Regions from separate parts of the Pseudoalteromonas sp. SD03 genome, predicted to be linked through region 3. Evidence: predicted binding sites of a transcription regulator. Region 3 holds the regulator's gene; each other region holds the start of a gene.
What was found. The regulator LexA, encoded in region 3, represses DNA repair genes until DNA is damaged. The targets are predictions, from matches to a motif close to TACTGTATNNNNATACAGTA.
Positions count from the first base shown of each region.

Region 1: the regulator LexA is predicted to act here: its motif matches at 2,278-2,297, upstream of uvrD (DNA helicase II).
Region 2: the regulator LexA is predicted to act here: its motif matches at 2,615-2,634, upstream of ABZP26_RS10040 (SulA-like leucine-rich domain-containing protein).
Region 4: the regulator LexA is predicted to act here: its motif matches at 3,506-3,525, upstream of ABZP26_RS11735 (YebG family protein).

Region 1 covers NZ_CP162514.1:138,318-143,902, forward strand. The annotation lists gene ABZP26_RS00650 (GNAT family N-acetyltransferase) at 1-70, opposite strand, end outside; gene uvrD (DNA helicase II) at 48-2,213, opposite strand; gene ABZP26_RS00660 (hypothetical protein) at 2,529-2,753, shown strand; gene ABZP26_RS00665 (YacL family protein) at 2,877-3,245, shown strand; gene ABZP26_RS00670 (dUTP diphosphatase) at 3,298-3,924, shown strand; gene yrfG (GMP/IMP nucleotidase) at 4,192-4,839, opposite strand; gene nudE (ADP compounds hydrolase NudE) at 5,126-5,585, shown strand, end outside.
Region 2 covers NZ_CP162514.1:2,168,287-2,173,871, forward strand. The annotation lists gene ABZP26_RS10025 (hypothetical protein) at 1-349, shown strand, start outside; gene ABZP26_RS10030 (NCS2 family permease) at 465-1,757, opposite strand; gene ABZP26_RS10035 (tetratricopeptide repeat protein) at 1,876-2,337, shown strand; gene ABZP26_RS10040 (SulA-like leucine-rich domain-containing protein) at 2,660-3,094, shown strand; gene ABZP26_RS10045 (YchJ family protein) at 3,134-3,610, shown strand; gene ABZP26_RS10050 (DUF6172 family protein) at 3,678-3,980, opposite strand; gene ABZP26_RS10055 (VC2046/SO_2500 family protein) at 4,193-4,720, opposite strand; tRNA gene ABZP26_RS10060 (tRNA-Tyr) at 4,833-4,917, shown strand; tRNA gene ABZP26_RS10065 (tRNA-Tyr) at 4,967-5,051, shown strand; gene ABZP26_RS10070 (M48 family metallopeptidase) at 5,077-5,585, opposite strand, start outside.
Region 3 covers NZ_CP162514.1:3,342,481-3,348,065, forward strand. The annotation lists gene ctaD (cytochrome c oxidase subunit I) at 1-403, opposite strand, end outside; gene coxB (cytochrome c oxidase subunit II) at 403-1,545, opposite strand; gene lexA (transcriptional repressor LexA) at 2,039-2,656, opposite strand; gene ABZP26_RS15630 (PaaI family thioesterase) at 2,855-3,298, shown strand; gene ABZP26_RS15635 (hypothetical protein) at 3,328-3,708, opposite strand; gene ABZP26_RS15640 (endonuclease) at 3,961-4,614, shown strand; gene hmpA (NO-inducible flavohemoprotein) at 4,654-5,585, opposite strand, start outside.
Region 4 covers NZ_CP162514.1:2,505,412-2,510,996, forward strand. The annotation lists gene fadR (fatty acid metabolism transcriptional regulator FadR) at 1-159, opposite strand, end outside; gene nhaB (sodium/proton antiporter NhaB) at 461-2,032, shown strand; gene dsbB (disulfide bond formation protein DsbB) at 2,151-2,669, shown strand; gene ABZP26_RS11725 (DUF6170 family protein) at 2,671-2,973, shown strand; gene ABZP26_RS11730 (ComEA family DNA-binding protein) at 2,986-3,279, opposite strand; gene ABZP26_RS11735 (YebG family protein) at 3,577-3,876, shown strand; gene putP (sodium/proline symporter PutP) at 4,049-5,560, opposite strand.

The DNA of each region.
Region 1 (5,585 bases), 330 kb from region 3:
GATGTTTAGCATTCGTTAGCTGCTGTTGCAGATGCTCTATAACGCGGTTAAACGGCTTGTAGTCTTGCATAAGCTGTTACTAACCACTTACTACCTAAGTCGTCAAAGTTAACTTGTACTCGCGATTGTGCGCCACTGCCTTCGTAATTAAGCACCGTACCAATGCCAAATTTTGCATGTAGCACCCGTTGACCTAAATTAAACCCGCTTTCTTCAAAGGCGGCATGGCTAACCGATGCACTAAAGCGACCAGCTGCTGGCGGGCGAGAAACCTGGGTTTTAATGCGAATTTCTTCTACGCAGTCTTCGGGTATTTCACGTAAAAAACGCGATGGGCTGTGGTATTTTTCTTGACCATATAAACGGCGGCTTTCTGCGTGGCTTATATACAGTTTATCCATAGCACGGGTCATACCTACATAACAAAGGCGGCGTTCTTCTTCTAAACGGCCCGTTTCTTCATTACTTTGTTGTGATGGGAACATGCCCTCTTCAACACCGACCATAAATACCAGCGGAAACTCTAAGCCTTTAGCTGAGTGAAGCGTCATCATTTGTACCGCATCTTCATGTTCATCAGCTTGCCCTTCACCTGATTCAAGCGAGGTGTAGGCTAAAAAGCCTTGTAGTGGTGAACTGAATTCTTCCTCTTCAGGGAGTTCATATTGATCGCAGGCGCTAATTAATTCTTCTAAGTTTTCAACCCGAGCACGGCCTTTTTCACCTTTTTCAGCCTGATACATTGCCATTAACCCTGAGGTTTGAATGGCATATTTAGCCTGCTCGTGCAGCGTTAAGTCACTAATCTTATCTTCAATATGTTCAATTAACTCAACAAACTTGGCAACAGCTCCAGAAGCGCGACCCGATAAATGCTGTTGCTCTACAATGGCTTTAGCAGCATACCAAAGCGGCAAAGATTCAGCGCGAGCGCAGTCACGTATATGGCTTAATGTTTTATCGCCAATGCCGCGGGCGGGCGTATTAATAACACGCTCAAATGCCGCATCATCTTGGCGGTTACCCACTAAGCGTAAGTATGAAAGAGCATCTTTAATTTCTTGCCGTTCGAAGAATCGCATACCGCCATAAATTCGGTATTTTAAACCTTCTTGTAGCATTGCTTCTTCAAGTACCCGCGATTGCGCATTACTACGATATAAAATAGCCGCATCTTGAAGTGCATTACCCGCATTAAGCCAGCTACGTAATTTGCTACTCACAAAGCGCGCTTCATCTAGCTCATTAAAAGCAGCATAAATAGAAATAGGTTCACCGTCGTTACCGTCGGTCCATAAACTTTTACCCATTCGCTCGGAGTTATTTTGAATTAACGCGTTTGAGGCTTTAAGAATAGTGGCAGTCGAGCGGTAATTTTGCTCAAGGCGAATCGTCTCTGCGTCGAAATCGGTTAAAAAGCGTTTAATGTTTTCTATTTTTGCGCCGCGCCAACCATAAATACTTTGGTCATCATCGCCTACAATCATGATGCTGCTGGTATCGCCCGCAAGTAGTTTTAACCACGCATACTGAATAGTATTGGTATCTTGAAACTCGTCTACAAGCATGTGCGCAAAGCGCTGCTGATAATGACGCAGCAAGGTTGGGTTATTTTTAAGAACCTCATAGCTACGTAGTAATATTTCTGCAAAATCAACTAGGCCCGCTCTATCACAAGCTTCTTGATAGGCCGCGTAAACACGCAGCATCATTTGCTCGTTAATATCGTATGCCTGAATATCTTTAGGGCGCAGAGCTTCATCTTTTTTAGCGCTTATGTACCAACCAAACTGCTTTGCCGGCCATTTTTTATCATCAATATTCATCGATTTTAATAAGCGCTTGATCATACGAAGCTGATCGTCAGAGTCTAAAATTTGAAAGGCTTCTGGTAAGTTTGCTTCACGATGATGTGCACGCAAAATTCGGTGCGATAAACCATGGAAAGTACCAATCCACATGCCGCCTACAGGTGCTTTTAATGTCTCTTCAACTCGTGAGCGCATTTCTTTAGCGGCTTTATTAGTAAAGGTTACCGCAAAAATACTATAGGCAGAGGCTTGTTCTACTTGCATTAACCAGGCAATACGATGAACCAATACTCGAGTTTTACCTGAACCTGCTCCTGCTAATACCAGCATGTTTTGTAATGGCGCTGCAACGGCATCGCGTTGTTTATCATTTAAGCCATCGAGTAATTCTGAAACGTCCATCGTTACGCCTTTTTAATCAATAATGAGAGCAGTATAACAGGTGTTTTTGTTAGGCTAAATAAAATACTGTTTTTATAAACAGCTATTTATAAAATACGTATTTAAGTTGTTGAATAGTTAACAGTATAAACTGAGCAAGTAACTAAAATAGCTATTTAAAATTGCTAATTTGACTTATTTTTGGCAAAAAATACTAAACTGATAAATTCGTAATAATTTAACTGTATGATTTGTAAGCCTTAATAAATTGGCATAAAGTGTGTAAGTATAAATAATAAGTACAAATACAAAATTAATTAAACTACAGAGGTTAGTATGTCTCAACAAGGTTCTGGCGGAAATGTAATCGCCGCTCTATGTAATATTTTTTTCCCAGGTTTAGGGCAGTTGGTTCAGGGTCGTATTTTAGCGGCGCTGGTGTTTGCCATTTTGGTTTTTGGCGGCTACGCGTTATGGTTTTTAGTTGTTCCAGCCATTGTTGGAGCCGTATTCCATTTATGGGCAATTATTGATGCTGCCCGCTATCGCTCAGGCGGTTAGCTATAGTTAGCTATAGTGAGCATACTTTAATAGCGCCTTATGGCGCTATTTTTGTATCTGGCTTTCATTATTCATAGCTGATTAGGTTATAATCTGTTGTATTAGCAGTACTGGAATAAAGTTATGGAATACCAATTCATTCGCGATCCTATTAGTGGGTTAAGAATTAAAATTAGCAGCGAGCACGCGATTATAGGCCGCTGGTTAAATGAAGAAATAGGCAAAGATAAAGTGGCGATGGTGCAGGCACTTATTAGCTCGGTGAGTTCAAGCTTTGAGCCGGTAACACTTAAAGGCCAAGAAATTGATCTGATCCTTTCTAAAGATGAAGCATTATTCGAAGCACATGCGCTGCATCAAGATAACGAAGATATATTAGCCTACCAAGATGACGAACTCATGCTGGAAGAGAATGATTTAAGCAGTGGTTGTGGTTTTGAAGACTTTGTTGATCTGATCAACTCGTGGCATGAGTTTTCGGCTGGTCGTTAAGTTATATTATCTGTATTATTACCCTAATTATAAATCCAACAGTGGAACCAATATGTCTGCGAATTTAAACAAACTAGTTGTTATGCTAGAAATGCAAAATGCCATGAATACCAAAGTACATGAGCAATGGTTTAGTCAAGGCTTTGAATGGTATAGAGCTATTTGGGTTGAATGTGCAGAAATGCTGGATCATTACGGTTGGAAATGGTGGAAAAAACAAACGCCAGATACTGAACAAGTAATTTTAGAGCTGGTTGATATTTTTCATTTTGGTTTATCGCTACGTATCGACGGTGAGACCAGCTACGAGCAAATAGCAACACAGCTACAAACTCAAATGAGCGCCCCACAGCAAGGTGATGATTTTAAACAAACGCTTGAATTATTAGCAGCCAGTGCGGTTGCCAATAAAACCTTTAACGCGGCTGCTTTTGCCGGTTGTATGGCACAAATCGGTATGGATATTGATGATTTATATCGTGGCTATGTGGGTAAAAATACGCTGAACTTCTTCCGTCAGGATCATGGTTACAAAGAGGGTAGCTACATTAAAGTGTGGCATGGCAAAGAAGATAACGAACACTTAGTTGAAGTAGTTAAAAGCCTTGATACTGAGCATGTAGATTTTGCAAAACAGGTATATCAAGGCTTAGTAGCGCGTTACCCTCAGGGCGAATAAGCCAGGGTCTGTTGACCTTTGCGGATTACAATTTGTTCAAATTAGGGGCGGTTTAATCGCGACGCGAGGTTTGTAACCTAGTGGGCTAAGTAAAAACCGAGCAACAAAGAGTAAATCGCCCCTAGGCAGAACCCTTCGGGCAGCGCCTGTTTGGCATTGATGCTGCGTTATCGCCTATTTATGGGGAATAACCACACCACATAGGCTCTGCCTTGCCTAAATACCAAACAGACTGCTGCAAATTTAACCTTGAAAGATCAACAGACCCTAAATAAGCTTACGGTAATCGGTGACACTTAAGTAATCGGTTATATCGTTATGTGGTTGCTGGCTATTCGGGTTAGCAACCGCAAGTAAATGCTCAATGCCGTATTCTCGTGCGGCATTTAATACCGGTAAGCTGTCATCTACAAATAATGTGCGGCGTTTATCAAACCCTAAATCCCCTTGAACCTTGTGCCATAAACTTTGTTGCTCTTTACTTACCCCATATTCATGCGTTGATACCACCCCGTCTAAGTAGTTATCAATGGCGGTATGTTCAAATTTAAGCATTACGCATTCTGGATGAGCATTGGTAAGTAAAATGAGTTCTTTACCTGCACGTCGAAGTTCAGTTAAAAAATGCGGAACGTCTTCACGAATTTTGATTAAGTGAGCAGACTGGCGCTTTAGTTCGAGAATAGGTAAGTTTAGCTGTGCTTCCCAATAGTCAGAGCAGTACCACTGAATTTTGCCACTCACAGCCTGATAGCGTTTTAAGATATCTGCGCGGGCTGCCTCAAAACTGATATTTTGAGCCAGAGCATGTTGTTGTGGAACAACATTGAGCCAAAAGTCAGTGTCGTAATGTAAATCAAGTAAAGTCCCGTCCATGTCGAGTAATACAGTATCGATTTTTGACCAATTGAGCATGATATATCCTTGTGGAAATTGAGGCGTTAAATGACTACGTTGCGATGAAATGCTTGCAAGCGAAATATAATGGGCTCTGTTAATTGAACTTTAAAAACATATACCCAATGATGAAATATTAAGGGCGAATTCAATAACGCCAGATAAATATTTAACCTTAACTACGGGTAAGATATTTTATGATTAATTCTGCATTTAAATTGCTTTTAATTCAAACTGAAACTCGCATCTTATACTCATTTGGGTATATGATTAGTATAACTGCAATGATAGCAAATTGATGCCCATGACACAGAAAAAGCACCCAACACCACCACAAATTCTCAGTAATAATGTTGTCGCTAAAAGTCGCTTATTTACTGTGGAGTCTTTAGAACTAAAATTTTCAAATGACGAAGAGCGTCAGTATGAACGAATTCGCGGCGGTGGCCGTGGAGCCGTTATGATTGTACCCATCACAGCTGAAAACGAACTACTACTCGTTCGAGAGTATTGCGCCGGCACCAATGATTATCAGTTAGGTTTCCCTAAAGGATTAATTGACCCCGGTGAAACACCTGAGCAAGCGGCAAACCGAGAGCTCAAAGAAGAAATTGGCTTTGGTGCTGAATACTTTGAAGCACTTAAAACGGTCACTATGGCGCCTAGTTATTTCAATGCCACTATGCATATTCTCTTTGCTAAAGATTTATACCCTGAAACCCTATTAGGTGATGAGCCAGAGCCATTAGTGCTTGTTAAATGGC
Region 2 (5,585 bases), 1.2 Mb from region 3:
TGAGCATAATAAAGGCAAAGTAGACAGCCAGGTATTTATTGCAGAAGACAAACGCCTTGAAAAGCTACAACTAAGAATCAACATTGAAAGCCAAATAAAACGTGGGTTATCAGCGCAAACAGCTGGAATGATAGGCTCTGCTAGGCAGTACTTTGAAAAAGCAGCTGCCACACTTAACAGTGTTTCATTTAATGACGATTACATTACGGCAAAACGAGCTGAAGTTGAAGGCTACCTTGAAACGATAAGTAATGAACTCAAGGCATCAAATGCTACATCATTGAAGAAAAAGAACGAACAAGAGCAAGATGATTTAGACGTATTATTTGCACCTAAAAAGAAATGGTAATTCCTTTCTAAATAAAAAAGCCCATGCAGTTGCATGGGCTTTTTTTTGAATAGGATTTTGCCCCACTTTGTGTTTACATACTAGGACATATACATATTCTAACAAGCTGCCTGCATTAAGATAAAAATGCGAACTTAACAATAAACAAGGCAGTTAAAATCCAAACACTAATGCTTACCTGATCTTTTTTGCCACACAGCACTTTTACCGCCGTATAAGAAATAAAACCAAGTGCAATACCGTGTGCAATTGAGAAAGTCAGCGGTGTCATTAATAATACAACACTCACCGGAATTGCATCAGTCATGTCGTCCCAATTTACAAACTTTAAGTTTTGTAGCATCAATACAGATACATATAAAATAGCTCCCGCGGTTGCGTATGCAGGCACCATTTGAGCTAAAGGCGCAAAAAACATCATCAGTAAAAAGCAGCAACCCACAACCACAGCGGTCAAACCCGTTCGACCACCAACAGATACACCTGCAACAGACTCAATGTATGACGTGGTTGTTGAAGTACCGAGCATTGCACCTGCAATGGTTGCTGTGCTGTCGGCGCTTAATGCACGACCTAAACGCGGCATATTACCGTTTTTATCTGCTAAACCAGCCTTCTGAGTTACCGCAACTAACGTGCCTGAGGTATCAAACAAATCAACGAATAAAAACGCAAAAATAACACTCAACATCGACAGTTCAAACGCGGCACTAAAGTCCAGTTGCATAAAGGTCGGCATGATAGAAGGTGGCATTGCAATAACACCATGATACTCCACTAACCCCATAGACACAGCAATCGCGGTGACTAGTAAAATACTAATCAGTACACCACTTTTAAAATCGCGATAAAGCAGTGCAGCAATAACAAAAAAGCTGAAAATAGCCAATAAAGGACCAGGCGAGGTAATATCACCCAACTGCACCAGTGTTGCGGGACTTGATACAATAATACCGGCACTTTTAAGTGCGATGAGAGCTAAAAATGCGCCAATACCCGTTGCTATTGCTTGCTTGAGCACCAGAGGGATTGCATTAATAATCCACTCTCGCACCTTAAATAAGCTTAGAATTAAAAATATACACCCTGACATAAATACCGCACCCAACGCAGCTTGCCAGCTATAACCCATACCTAATACAACACCATAGGTAAAAAATGCATTTAATCCCATACCCGGTGCCAATGCCAGTGGATAATTGGCCCACAAACCCATAATAAAACACCCTATTGCAGCAGCAATACAGGTGGCAACAAAAGCAGCACCTTGGTCCATACCGGCTTCTGCAAGCATAGCTGGGTTTACGAATACGATATAAACCATCGTAATAAATGTAGTCATACCGGCAATACATTCACGGCGAACCGAAGAATCATTTGCACGGATTTTGAATAAGGCTTCGAGCATAATAAACTTGTGGTTGTAAAAAGTGGCGAGATTTTAGCATAAAAATAACTTTTTACAGGACATTTTACCTTGCTATATACTAAACTAGCTAAGTGATTAAAATAACAAACGAAGTAGCATGATCAAAACGACACCAAGTGGCCAAGACTTAGAGCAACAATTAGACAACATTCTTTCTTTTGTAACGCAACCAAGCGATGCAAATCTCCTTGCGAGCTCTAAAAACACCGATCAAGACACATTAAATAAAGCCCTTTATTACCTTAAAAATGAACAAGGCGCCTTAGCCGCAAAATGGATGCGTTTGGCAGCAATGGCAGGAAATTATCGCGCGCAGTTTTATTTAGGGCTGTTTTTTATAAAAGGACAAGGTGTGCCGCAAAGTGTATTTCATGGTGCTGCGTGGCTTAGCTTAGCCAGTAGTCAAGGCTATGAACCCGCCATAGAAGCAATGAGCGATATACGAAAACATATTAGTACCAAACGACTTAAAGATGCTCAATGCTACGCAGCCAGCCTGTATGAACAAATTCATCAGTTACAATTTTCACATTTGATCCCTCCTAGTAGCGAAAAATAATTTCACTGCCCAGCAACTCATTTCATCTGTAAATTAATTAAGCGTTTATAGCCAAAGCAAGCACGCTTAATTAATTTAAACTACTGTATACCCCCTGTTCATCTGTATTTATTTGCTCCCAGCCTTAAAATTAATTCTGTGGGCATTAACTTTCAATAAAAATTAAACCATTGTTATATATAGATTATTTATATATTTATAGTAACTGTCGCGTTTTAAGATGAATAACTGTACAAAAAAATAGCAAAAAACACTTGCACCAAACAACTGTATAAACTACTGTATGAATGTACTGTATAAAAACCCAGTGAGTGAGAAGATTATGTTACAGCCAATTACCGTAAGAACAGTTAAAAGCTATCAACAAGATGACCAATCAGATTGTGTTAACGTTGTACAAATTGAAGATGAAATTTCAGCAACGTTTGAGTTATTAAAAGTATTACACCAATACAACAGCCTAAACGCATGGACACTGTTAATAGCACCCGATAACGTACCGAGCAAAGCGCTACTTGATTCATGCTCAATTGATACCAGTAAATTACTGGTTATTCGTCAAAAGCATTTAGTTAATTTAGAGTATGTTTTAAGTTCTGCACTTCACAATGGAAATTTTGCCGCGGTGATCACCTGGACTGATATAATAAATGACCAACAACTGTCGCAGTTATCATTAAACTTGAGCCATACGCGCACTAAGTTGTATTGCTTTAGCAAAAAAAGCGCTCACCCTGAGATTTCACTTACGCAATAAGCTTGATAAACTAGCGTTTTAATACACAGTACATTTATCATGACTTCTAACGCCCTATTATGTTTTTGTGGCAGTCAGCAACCTTATGCTGATTGCTGCGAGCCTTTTCATTTAAAAACCAAACAGCCACTCACACCAGAGCAACTTATGCGTGCACGCTACAGTGCTTATGCTGTTAAAAACGCGGTTTTTGTGCGTGAAAGTTATGCAAAAGAAAAACAAGCTGAAAATTCAATTTCAGAAATTAAAGATTTTGCAAATAGTTGCCGTTTTATAAACTTAGCCGTATTAGACTCTGGTTATAATGATGAAACAGGATTTGTTACATTTAAAGCTCACTACTTTTATCAAGATTTATATTGCGAGTTGGCAGAAAATTCAAGGTTTATTAAAGAAGATGGACAATGGCGGTACCTTGATGGTGAGATTACACCGGTTGCCGATATTAAAGTAAAACGTAATGATACGTGCCCTTGTGGCAGTAATAAAAAATACAAAAAATGTCATAGTGTATAAACTTCAGCTACAAAAAATGGGCCACAAGGCCCATTTTCAAAAACTACACTAAACGCAAATTAGCGTTTTACTCGCCATCATCTTGATCGAAATCTTGACGCTGTGCAGGTCTTGCTAAAATCTCTAAGTAAAAAGAAGTTAAACCTTGCTTTTCAATTTCACTGATGTGATTGTTAATTTCAGCAACGTGAACCACTTGGGCTTCTTCAGCCGTGTTACCAAACTTACAATCAAATGCCCAGTAGTCGGCATCAACAGGTAAAGTTTTATTACGTTCTCTTTTCAAATATTTTTTCACTTCATGCTTTGCAGCATCAACCATACGAGGGTATTTGATTTTCTCATGATTCAGCGTGAATGTTTTCTTCATTACGTTCCTAATTACCTTGGTTTAATGATAATGGCATTTAATGTCATACCATTTGCGCCATTATAGCAATTGCATTTAAATTTTGGATGCTTTTTTTGTATTAAATCAGTTATTAAAATAAAGCACTTATAAAACCAATAGTTACTTTCTACTATAAACACAGTTTATTACAATCAAATGGCATGTATAAAGCAGCAATTGAACACATATAATTAGGCACTAAACAAATGTAATGGCTGGTGGATAGCTTCATTTTGTAAATCATCATAAAATGCCACCGCATCCATTTGAGGGTTTGATAGCTCGGTGTTGGTATTTTGGATTCGTCGACGTACCGCTAATTCACAGTTATCCATTACGTTAAGCGGAATGTGGTTTTTATCATCACGAATATTAAATGGCTCAGGCTTTAAGCACTGAGTTAACTTTATATCACTCATCCCTACAGCGCTTCCCATTTTTGCTAAAAGCTCTGTGTTATTTTTACCAATTAACATATTAAAGGTATCTGGCGCTAATGGCTGCTTTGGACCTGCGCCAAATTGTTTACGCAGAGCATTTTCATCAGCTTGATAATGCTTAGTGTCACTTTTGGGTAGGTGGAATTCACTAAAATCGAGTGCATCGTGAGAGAGCATTGCTAATAAAAGTGCAAACTCGCCTCGGCGGTTTTCGTGCACACTTTCGTTAAGCCTCGTTTTTAACTGGCTCTCCGTGATTAACAAATCACCAATCTGCATAGACTTTAGCCTATTTAACTAATTAATAAGTATTTATCGGCTAAATTTGAATTTTCTTTAGCTTTTTTCTTTACTTAAATAAGAAGTTTGCTATTATCTGCCGCGTTGCATTGGAGGGGTTCCCGAGCGGCCAAAGGGATCAGACTGTAAATCTGACGGCTCAGCCTTCGCTGGTTCGAATCCAGCTCCCTCCACCACTTTTCTTAGGCTAAGTTAAGTGGGGCCAAATGCAATAACAATTAGTGTGGAGGGGTTCCCGAGCGGCCAAAGGGATCAGACTGTAAATCTGACGGCTCAGCCTTCGCTGGTTCGAATCCAGCTCCCTCCACCACTTCTCTTCTCTACCTTATTTCTTTTTATTCAAATACCCACTGTAAACTCATACCATGATTGTTTAACCAGTTACTTGCTTGTTTATAATCTGAATAAAATAATCCCACACGTTGCCAAAATTGAGCGCTGTGATTTAAATATTTTAAATGTGCTAATTCATGAACAATCACGTAGTCAATGACCCATGTCGGTGCACTTGCCAAGTGTAAGTTGAAGGTTAGTTCACGCCTGCGATTACAACTACCCCAGCGACGTTTATACAATTGAATACGAATATTACTCGGTAGCTTTTCACCCATCAGCTGACAATAATCGTTAACTCGCATTTCAATATAACTTTCTAATTTCTCATGCAAAAACTGCTCTAGCAAACTTTGATACATTTGCGTTTGATGCTTTACACGTGAAGAAATACTCAGTAACAGCGTTTGGCTTTCATTGTGCTGCTGCCATTGAGTGCGTGCTGCGTTTTCAAATTGCACATTAACAGCTTCATTAAATAATTTAATACTCTGGGTTTTGAGTGGAAACT
Region 3 (5,585 bases):
ATGAAGCTAATAGGATTAAAAACGCAAACGGTAAAATCCAAAAGCTCCAGTTATTCATTCTCGGTAAGGCCATATCTGGCGCACCAATCATTAGCGGGATCATCCAGTTTGCCAAGCCGGTAAAGGCTGGCATAACCGCACCAAACACCATTATTAAACCATGCACTGTGGTCATTTGATTAAAAAAGTGAGGATCAACCAGTTGTAGGCCCGGCTGAAATAACTCAGCTCGAATAACCATCGCCATTGCCCCACCAATTAAAAACATGGTGAGTGAAAAAACTAAATATAAGCTACCTATATCTTTATGGTTGGTTGTAAATAACCAGCGCTTAAAGCCTGTGGCAGGTTGATGGGCATGATGAGCCTCATTGGTATTAGGTTGTTCTGCAATGCTACTCATTATTTAGCCTCCCCATCAGCATCCAGTGCCGCTTGTATCTCGCTCGGTTGAATTACATCACCAGTGTCATTACCCCACGCGTTGCGTTTATAGGTAATAACAGCTGCTATTTGCTTGATTGATAATTGCTTTGCGAAAGACTGCATAGCCGTACCTGGTTTACCGTGGAGCAAAATATCTATATGCCCTTTGATATCACCTATGACTATTGGGCTGCCTTTAAGAGCCGGAAAAACACCCGGCAAGCCTAATCCTGTTGGCTGATGGCACGCCGCGCAGCTCGCCATATAAACCTGCTCACCAAGCGCCATCAGCTCTTCTTTTGGTACAACTTGGTCTAATAACGCAGCGTCTGCTGCAGCTGCTTTTTGCTTGGCTTGTTTAGCCTCTGCTAACCACGTTTTGAAGTCTTCTTCAGTTTTAGCTTCTACCACAACAGGCATAAAACCATGATCTTTACCGCAAAGCTCTGCACACTGCCCACGGTAAGTACCAACCTCATTAATATTGGTCCATGTTTCATTAATAAACCCAGGGTTTGCATCTTTTTTAACGGCAAAGTCAGGCACCCACCATGAGTGAATAACATCATCTGAAGTCATTAAAAAACGTACTTTTTGATTAATTGGTAGTACCAGCGGTTTATCGACCTCGAGTAAATAATTCGGGTTTTTATCAGCAAGGTTGGTTATTTCATTTTGAGGTGTAGCTAGCATGGAATAAAACTCAACGTCCTCCCCCATATACTCGTAATGCCACTTCCACTGTGAGCCTGTAATTTTAATGGTGAGATCAGCTTTGCTGGCATCCTCCATGGCAATTAAGGTTTTAGTCGCAGGAATGGCCATAACAATTAATATGACAAAAGGGATCGCAGTCCACAGTATTTCTACTTTGGTGCTTTCATGGAATTGGGCAGGGACAGCCCCTTTAGATTTGCGATGATGAATGAGTGCCCAAAACATAATGGCAAACACGATCACCCCAATCACACAACATATTAAAAAAATAGTCATGTGCAGTTGGTATACATTATTACTTATATCGGTTACGCCTTTACGCATATTATATTGGCTATTAGCAAGCACATTCTGCGAAAAAACAAACAATATAAGCCACAAGGAAGAACTCAGCTTACCCATGTGACGGCTCCTTTGATGCTATTGCTGACGCAAAGCGAAGAGGCATACGGCTTAAACGCCTATTCGTTATTTTTATTTTTTATAAGGGTGCTGGATTTAGTAAATGTGTGTTCTCAAAACGACTAAGCTGTGAGTTATTTTTATTCCAGCTCTTTAATAACTAGTTAAAAAATAAACAATAAGCAAGGTGAGTATGAAAAATAAACAAGGTGTATTTTTTAAAATGCGCAGCTAAAAAAATAGCAACTAGTCAGGCAATTAATCTAAGAGTCAGGTTTAGTAAGGGGTGTATTGAAATTACAGGATAGAAATATAAAAAATTGTTAACTTAAAAAAGCAGAGTAAATTTGTTTATTTATAAAGTATTTAGTGATTTTATTTATGATAGGAGAAGCACTTAACAACATATAGTCATACATTTGATAAGTTAGACATTGTGCTGCTAACAAACCCAGCGCCTAATCACTATTAAGCGCTAAATTATGCTTTAATACTACATCCAGTCAGCGTTACGAATAACACCTACCGCTAAGCCTTCAATATTGAACGACTCATTTTCTAAATCGACCTCAATAGCTGAAAACTCATCATTTTCAGCATGTAAGAGTACTTTTCTGCCCGCTTTTTCTAAACGCTTCACGGTTACATCGTCGTCAACACGGGCAACAATAACTTGTCCATTTTCGGCAACTTGGGTTTTATGCACAGCAAGTAAATCACCATCCATAATACCAATGTCTTTCATACTCATACCGTTAACACGCAATAAAAAATCGGCCGCAGGTTTAAACATTAAAGGGTCAATTTTACAGTGGCTTTCTACATGCTGTTGCGCCAATATAGGCTCACCGGCAGCCACCCTGCCAATTAAAGGTAAGCCTAACTGCTCTGGCTCCTCTTCTTCAACAAGCTGAATGCCCCGACTCGCGCCTGGCTTCATTTTAATCACACCTTTTTTGGCCAGTGCTTTTAAGTGTTCTTCTGCAGCATTCGCACTTTTAAAACCCAGTGTTTGTGCAATTTCGGCACGTGTAGGAGGCATACCAGTGTCTTTAATAAACACTTTAATGAGTTCGAGTATTTGCGCTTGGCGTTTCGTTAATGGTCGCATACAACTGGTTTTCCATACAGTACAATTAACTGTGAGTATATACAGTTATTTAAAAATCGCAAATATAAATTAATGCCTTATATGCCGTTATCATCAAACAATAACCTACTTTAAAAGCAGGGTGATAAATGTAATTATTAGCAACGCATTATCATATTAATAAATTTTAATTCTCAATTACTTATCCAAGGAGCTAGCATGAGTATTTGGCATCAACCGATTACATTAGAGTTTTGTAAGCAATTAGATCAAGGTATTACAGGCCAAGGGACACTCATGAAAACCATGGGAATAGAAATCAGTGAAATTGGTGATGACTACTTAGTGGCAACTATGCCGGCAATTCCAGAGCATCATAACCCTATGGGTATCGTTCATGGTGGTGCAAATGTGGTGCTTGCTGAAACAGTAGCAAGTTATGCCGCTAATTTTGTGGTTGATTTCAATCGGTTTTATTGTGTTGGCCAAGAGATCAGTGCAAGTCATTTAAAGGCATCACGCAATGGCACATTAACGGCCACAGCGAGAGCTTATCATATCGGCAAGCGCAGCTCGGTTTGGGATATTAAAATAACCAATAGCCGCAATGAGCTTTGCTGCGTATCACGTATGACCGCAGCCGTAGTAGAGCGAAAAGGCTAGTAAGTCAATTAACCAAGGTTGAAATTAAATTACTTTTCGAAAGGGTAAATAGTAATTTCTACGCCTGCACCAATTGCAGATATACGTAACAAGGTATCTGCATGTAAGGCTTGGTTAAAGCATTTTGGCGAAGTGCCAGACTCAAACCCAATATCGAAAGTTCTGCGTGAACAACTCAACCATTGCTTTAATGCATTGCGTGAACACGACTCGATTAACTCACACAAGTGATTAATCGCTTTATCTGGCGTGGTTATTTCACCTGCAACCTCAATGCGAGCAAGTTGACGGTATTCGTCTTTATCATAATGTAAAATAGTTGCGACCTTTTTTAAATCAGCAACTAATACGCTAATATCTTGCTTTGACTCAAGCTCTAGATCTACATTTAAAAATTGAATTTCCGACATTATCTCGTTTTTACCCTCTATTAATCTCATTGCAAACTTTAACGCAGTTTTACCGTTATACCAAATCAACAACGCAGGAATCACTGCATTAACGCGTTTTTAGCGTTAGCCTCTGAATATTGCCCACTATTTACTCCTAAAAAACGCCCTACACAAAATACGCAAATTAAAATTAAAGCATGCCGGCGGCAGTTTACTTTTTTATTCTAGGCCTTAAACTAGCCGCTCCTGTAGTTCACGTATGTGATGGATATGATTCGGTTTATTTTAGCTTTGTTGGCTTGCTGTGCTTGTTTTTCAGCAATGGGCGAACAATTTACGCGGTTTTCGAGTGCCAAAAAGCACTTAATTAATACCCTTCCCGAAAACGCTAAAAGTATTTATTGTGGTTGCGATATAAAAAAACAAGGCAAAAAGTTGGTACCCGACCCTACCCATTGTGGCTACGTGCCTCGCAACACACTAACCCGCTCAGGCAAAGTAAATCAACGTGCCCTGCGAATTGAATGGGAACATATTGTCCCTGCATGGGAATTTGGTCACCAGTTACAATGTTGGCAAGATGGTGGGCGTAAAAACTGCCGCAAAGTTAGCGCTAAGTTTCGCTTGATGGAAGCCGATATAAACAATTTAGCCCCTGCAATTGGTGAAATTAACGCCGATCGCTCAAACTACCGCTTTGGCATGTTAGCCCAAAACGCGACGCAATATGGTCGCTGTGAGGTTAAAGTTAATTTTAAACAACGTGTTGTTGAACCGCCTGTTCATGCACGTAAACGCATTGCCGATGCGTACGCTTACATGCAAAAAACGTATGGTTTAAAAATTTCAGCTAAACAACAAAAGCTATTTAATGCTTGGCAACAACAAGCTTATGCTGCTAACACAAATAGTAAAAAGCTGTAAGTTTAAATTAAAAGCGTGTAACACACGCTTTTAATTAACCTATAACGCTTGGTGTGGTCCAAATATTTCGTAGTGAATGTTTGAGCTTTGCACACCTAAATCAAGTAGCTGGCCTTTTACGTAAGCCATAAATGATGCTGGTCCACACAAATAAAATGCCCCTTCGCTAATAGGTAATGATGCCTCAAGCACCGATAAATCCATTAGCCCAGTGAAATCACACTCCTCGCCACCTTGATTAAACCAAGTAAATGTTTTTAGCTGTGGATGCATTGCCGTTTGCTGCGCTAAATACCCTTTAAATGAAAATTCGCGGCTGTTTTCACACGCGTGCAAATAACTAATCGCTTGATTTTTATCACCACTAAGTAGCGTTTGCAGCATCGCCATCATCGGGGTTTGGCCAACGCCTGCTGAAATAAGTACCACTGGAGTTGCCTCATTTTTTAAAATGAAATCTCCCGCTGGCGGGTATAACTCTACTCGTGCGCCTTGCTCTAGTGAGTGTAAATAATTAGACACCACGCCAGGCTTTGGTTGGCACTCTTTTTTAACGCTAATACGATAGTTTTTAGCATTGCTCTTTTGCGAAATAGAATACTGGCGGATCTCTTCATATTCTGCGCCCTCAGGCTTAACTTTAATGCCAATGTACTGTCCTGGCTTGTAGGTAATAACTGCTTTACCATCCACAGGTGTCAGCGTAAAACTAGTTACGAATTCAGATTCAATATGTTTATCAGTAATTTCAAACTGGCGCGTGCCTGCCCAGCCACCATGGTTGTTTTTACTGTGCGCATACAATGCCGCTTCTTCGGTAATACAAATATCAGCAAGTACACCGTAGGCTTCGCGCCACGCATATTCAACATCGGCAGTAAACTGCTCAGGAATAAGCTCTTTTAACGTACCGATTAAATGTGCGCCCACAATAGGATAATGCTCAGGTAAAATATTTAAGCTGGTATGCT
Region 4 (5,585 bases), 840 kb from region 3:
TAATACTTCTCGTAATGTGGTTCTAGTAACACCAATTAACTCTGAGAGTTCACGCTCAGCAGGCAGAATTGAACCTGGAGGAAAATCACCATTCCAGATTGACTCTACTATGTATTCCTCAGCAAATCCTGCTGGGCTTTTCGCTTTAAAAATTCTCATTCAATTCCTACTCGAATTAATTCACATCACATCGCTACATACGATTAACTGACTGATTGTACCAGACAAGCCACAACTAACAAGTAAAGTAAGTTAAATTACCTAGGTATGTGATTAAAAAGGCAACTTTACTTGTATGATTCGCTAGTTTTACCGATAGGTTTTAAACACAATATGAATGCCAACCTATTATTCATACCAGACACTTTGACTATTATTATTTAGTTGTTTACACCCTCTATAAGCTGGACTAAGTTAATGACATTAACCAGACTATTAAACGCCTCCCTAGGGAAAAATCATGCAACAGAGTGTCCCATCTGCAATATTTATAAATTTTTTAGGTAAAGCACCTCAATGGTATAAATACACCATTATTGCATTTTTAATAATTAACCCGCTGCTGTTTCAATTAAACCCTTATTTGTCTGGCTGGGTACTGGTTATTGAGTTTATTTTTACACTGGCCATGGCGCTCAAGTGTTACCCACTGCAACCTGGTGGTCTACTTGCCATTGAGGCACTATTAATTGGTATGACATCAACCACGCAAGTTGAACATGAAATAGCACAAAACCTAGATGTGCTTTTATTACTTATTTTTATGGTTGCCGGTATTTATTTCATGAAAGATCTGCTGCTGTATATTTTTACCAAGTTAGTGGTTTCAGTAAGAAGTAAAACCGTTTTATCGCTTGCCTTTGCAATAGCTGCTGCGTTTTTATCAGCTTTTTTAGATGCCCTAACTGTAATGGCGGTTGTTATTGCGGTGGCCATGGGCTTTTATAGTATTTATCACAAGGTGGCCTCAGGAAAAGATTTTATTAGTGAGCACGATATTAACGATGATAACCAAGTAAAAGAGGTAAACCGTCAAGAGCTTGAAGAGTTTCGTGCTTTTTTACGTAATTTACTCATGCATGCCTCGATTGGGACCGCACTTGGCGGCGTGTGTACTATGGTTGGTGAACCACAAAATTTAATTATTGCAGAGCGAGCAAGTTGGCTATTTGGAGAGTTCTTTTTAAGAATGCTGCCCGTTTCTTTACCCGTGCTTTTTGCGGGCTTATTAACAACCTTTTTATTAGAAAAAACAAAAACCTTTGGCTATGGGGCAAAACTGCCAGAAACAATTCATGCTATTTTAAAAAACCATGCACAAACACTTGATAAAAAACGCACCAAACGCGATAGAGTGAACCTCACAATTCAAGCACTTATCGCTATCTGGTTAATTACTGGCTTAGCGTTACATTTAGCAACCGTGGGCTTAATTGGTTTATCGGTAATTATTTTAGCCACGTCGTCGGCCGGCATAATAGAAGAGCACCAACTCGGTAAAGCCTTTGAAGAGGCCCTCCCCTTCACTGCACTACTTTGTGTATTTTTTAGTGTGGTTGCAGTAATCATCGATCAACAACTCTTTACCCCTGTGATTACTTGGGTACTAACATTTGAAGGGCACTTACAATTGGTGATGTTTTTTATCGCTAATGGATTGCTTTCAATGGTCAGTGATAATGTATTTGTCGGCACTGTATATATAAATGAAGTTGCTGCAGCTCTAAAAGCAGGTCAAATAACTCGAGACCAATTTGATTTACTTGCAGTGGCGATAAACACCGGCACAAACTTACCCAGCGTGGCCACCCCTAATGGTCAAGCTGCTTTCTTATTCTTACTTACATCAACACTAGCTCCCGTGTTACGCCTATCTTACGGTCGAATGGTGTATATGGCTTTACCTTACACTTTTGTGCTTACCTTTGTTGGGTTAAGCGCGACTTATTTTGGCTTGAGTGAAATAACCAGTTTGTTTTATGACTGGGGGATAATACAACACCACATCCCTGTAGCGAATTCTGGGCATTAAGAGCTTCCCCGACTTTGAGGAGCTAGGAAATTTCATAGCTCCTCACTTTTTCCCTTTTACTTGCTCCGCTGTTTATCCTACGTCATAATCTAAGCCCTTATTTAAATACGGATTTGTTATGAACTGGCTTGCTAATCTAAGTACTCAACGTACACCTTGGTTATTATTCAGTGGGATTGTTTTTCTGCTTGAAGTCATCGCGCTCTTTTTTCAATACAACATGGGATTAGCACCGTGCATTATGTGTATTTACCAACGCACCGCGGTATTAGGCTTACTTTTTGCCGGTATTATTGGCGCCAGTAAACCAAACAACCTCGTAGTCCGTATTGTCGCTTATACAGTGTGGGGGGTTTCAAGTGTATGGGGGTTACTAATAGCTCGTGAGCACATTGAAATGCAAACAACCACTGACCCCTTCGCATTTAGCTGTGAGTTTGAGCCAAATTTTCCAGAGTTTATGCCATTACATCATTGGATACCGCAATTTTTTGAGGCAACCGGTGATTGCGGAAACATAGATTGGCAATTTGCAGGCTTAAGTATGCCAGCATGGATGGAAGTTATTTTTGTATTGTTTACCGCCACACTTATTGCGTTAGTGGCCAGTCGATTAATCTCTAAAAAGTCACTTTAATATGTTTACTTTTTTTTCAAGCCACGTTGACGAACTTAAACACTTAAAAGTTCGTCAAAGACAAACCGTTATTGCGATCTCGTTAAGTATGCTCTCTCCTAGTGACAGAGTGTTAATGCGTATTGTAAAGCTTATGCTGCTAAGCCCATTTTTTTTAATATTTACCCTTTTTGAAGGATGGCTACTCGTGCCCTTTTTGATTGTGGCTGGTTTAAGCTACCCGCTACTAACCGCCCCCGTAGATGTTAATTTTGCTAAAAAGCACCTTGGTGCTGCCTTAAAACAGTTTAATCAGGGCGCATAGCGCCCTTTTAAGTTAAAACGCCACCTTTCCATCAAGTTTGGCTAGCATTTTTTTACCCACCCCTTTTACTTTAGCTAGATCTTCAAGTGATGAGAAATCACCATTTGTTTCTCTATAATCGATAATTGCCTGTGCTTTTTTCTTGCCAACACCTGGTAACTTAATTAACTGTTTTAAATCAGCAGTATTAATATTAACCACGGCTGATTGCATCTGCTCTGATAGCATATCGCTTTGCGCAAAGGTGCTACTCATAGGTAATAAACATAAAGCAGCGGCTAATGAGATGATTTTAATTAATTTCATACTATTTCCTTTTGTGTTCTTACATGAACATTCGTTGATTATTTACACCCAGCACTTTTACATAACGTTGTGGTTACTAAGTACTAACGGTAACAATCACTCCTTGCGACTCCTTTACTGCAACGCGTTATAAAGTGACTTAATAAATAAAGTAGAGTTACTCTTTATTGTCAACCAAGCTGCAGATAAACTAAGGCTAAAGCTTGCAAAACCACGCGCAAGCTTGTACTGTATATAAAAACAGTAATCTAATGATTTAAATTAATCATATTGCCACGTAAGTAAGCAGGAGAAATCATGGCTGTTGTTGTTAAATATGTTGTAGAACGAAACGGAGTCGAGCGCATGACGTTTACTACTAAAAAAGAAGCTGATGCCTATGACAAAATGCTCGATATTGCCGAGTCACTAGAACTCATGCTTGAAAAAGTAGATGTGCCACTAAGTGAACAACAGGTTGAGTCGCTCGCGCTGGAGATTGCAAAAAGTAAAGACGACTTTATGGCCGTACTTAAAGGTGGTAAAGAAGTACCCACTAAAGCTAAAAAAACAAAGTCAGATAACGTTGCGGATATAAAAGATAAAGCAGCGAGTTAGTACTTTCAAAAGCTCAATAGTAATTATTAAAAAACTGAATTCGGTATTCGAATTCAGTTTTTTTATGCCTTTAAATAATAATAGCTAAAGGTCAGCTAAAGCTAATAAAAAATGCCAACCAGTTAAACTGATTGGCATTTATAAAAACCAACACTTTACGTTAGCTAATCAGTTACAATGACGATTCAACTTCATCAAACAGATCAGTAATTTCTTTTTTCGGTTCAGCTGTCACAAGGCTTCCTACCACAATAGCAATACTCGCTAAAATGAAGCCTGGGACGATTTCATAAATTACACTGCTTAAGCTCTCACCATTAATGGTAATAGGCGCATAAATCCATACAAGCACTGTTAAAGCACCAACAACCATACCGCTAATAGCCCCTTTTAAGTTCATACGTTTCCAGTAAAGGCTAAACAAGACAAGTGGACCAAATGCAGCACCAAAACCAGCCCATGCGTTACTAACTAAATCAAGTATTGAACTATTACGGTCATACGCTAGGTAAATAGCAAATAACGCAACCAGTATTACGCTAATACGCCCTACTAACACCAGCTCAGTTTGCGAGGCATCGCGGTTTAAGTAAATCTTGTAGAAGTCTTCAGTAAGCGAGCTTGAACACACCAATAATTGCGATGAAATCGTACTCATAATCGCAGCTAAAATAGCAGCCAGTAGGAAACCAGCAATTAATGGGTGGAAAATAAGTTCAGCTAATACTAAGAAAATGGTCTCTTTATCGGCAATTGGCATTTGGTTTTCAATCATAAAGGCAGCACCAAATAAACCGGTAAATACCGCACCAATCGCAGATAGTGTCATCCAAGACATTCCAATACGACGCATAGTTGGCATTTCTTTTACTGAGCGAATAGACATAAAGCGAACAATAATATGTGGCTGACCAAAGTAGCCTAAGCCCCAAGCCATCGCTGAAATAATAGCAATGGTAGAACCACCAGCAAACCAATCAAGCATATTCAATGAATGGATTTCACTGGCTTTTGGTGAACTTAACAACTGCTGGTAATTTGCATTTGCTAAAGTATCCATAAATGGCTGATCAAGCATCATATAAGTAGCGATAGGTACTGCAAGCAAGGAGATAAACATAATACAACCTTGCACGAAGTCTGTTAGGCTAACCGCTAAAAAGCCACCAAATAAGGTGTAAACAACAACCACACCTGTGGTGATGTATAAACCCATTTCGTAACTCATCTGAAATGAATTTTCAAATAACTTACCACCGGCGACAACGCCTGATGAAGTATACAAAGTAAAGAACACAATAATAACAATTGCAGAGATCACACGAAGGATATTCTTGTTATCATCAAAACGATTTGCAAAATAATCAGGGATGGTAATAGAGTCATTTGCTTTTTCAGTATAAACACGCAGTCTTGGGGCGACTAAGAAATAGTTTGCCCATGCGCCTAACACTAAGCCAATAGCAATCCAAACCTTGCTAAGCCCAAACAAGTACATTGCGCCAGGTAGGCCCATAAGTAACCAACCACTCATGTCTGATGCACCCGCTGATAAGGCAGCAACACTGGGGGCTAAATTACGACCACCTAGCATATACCCTGATATATCGCTGGTAGATTGCTTATATGCGTATAGTCCTATTCCCAGCATTACAATAAAATATAATGCCAGTGAAATAATCATTCCTGTTTCCAAATTTGCCTCCACT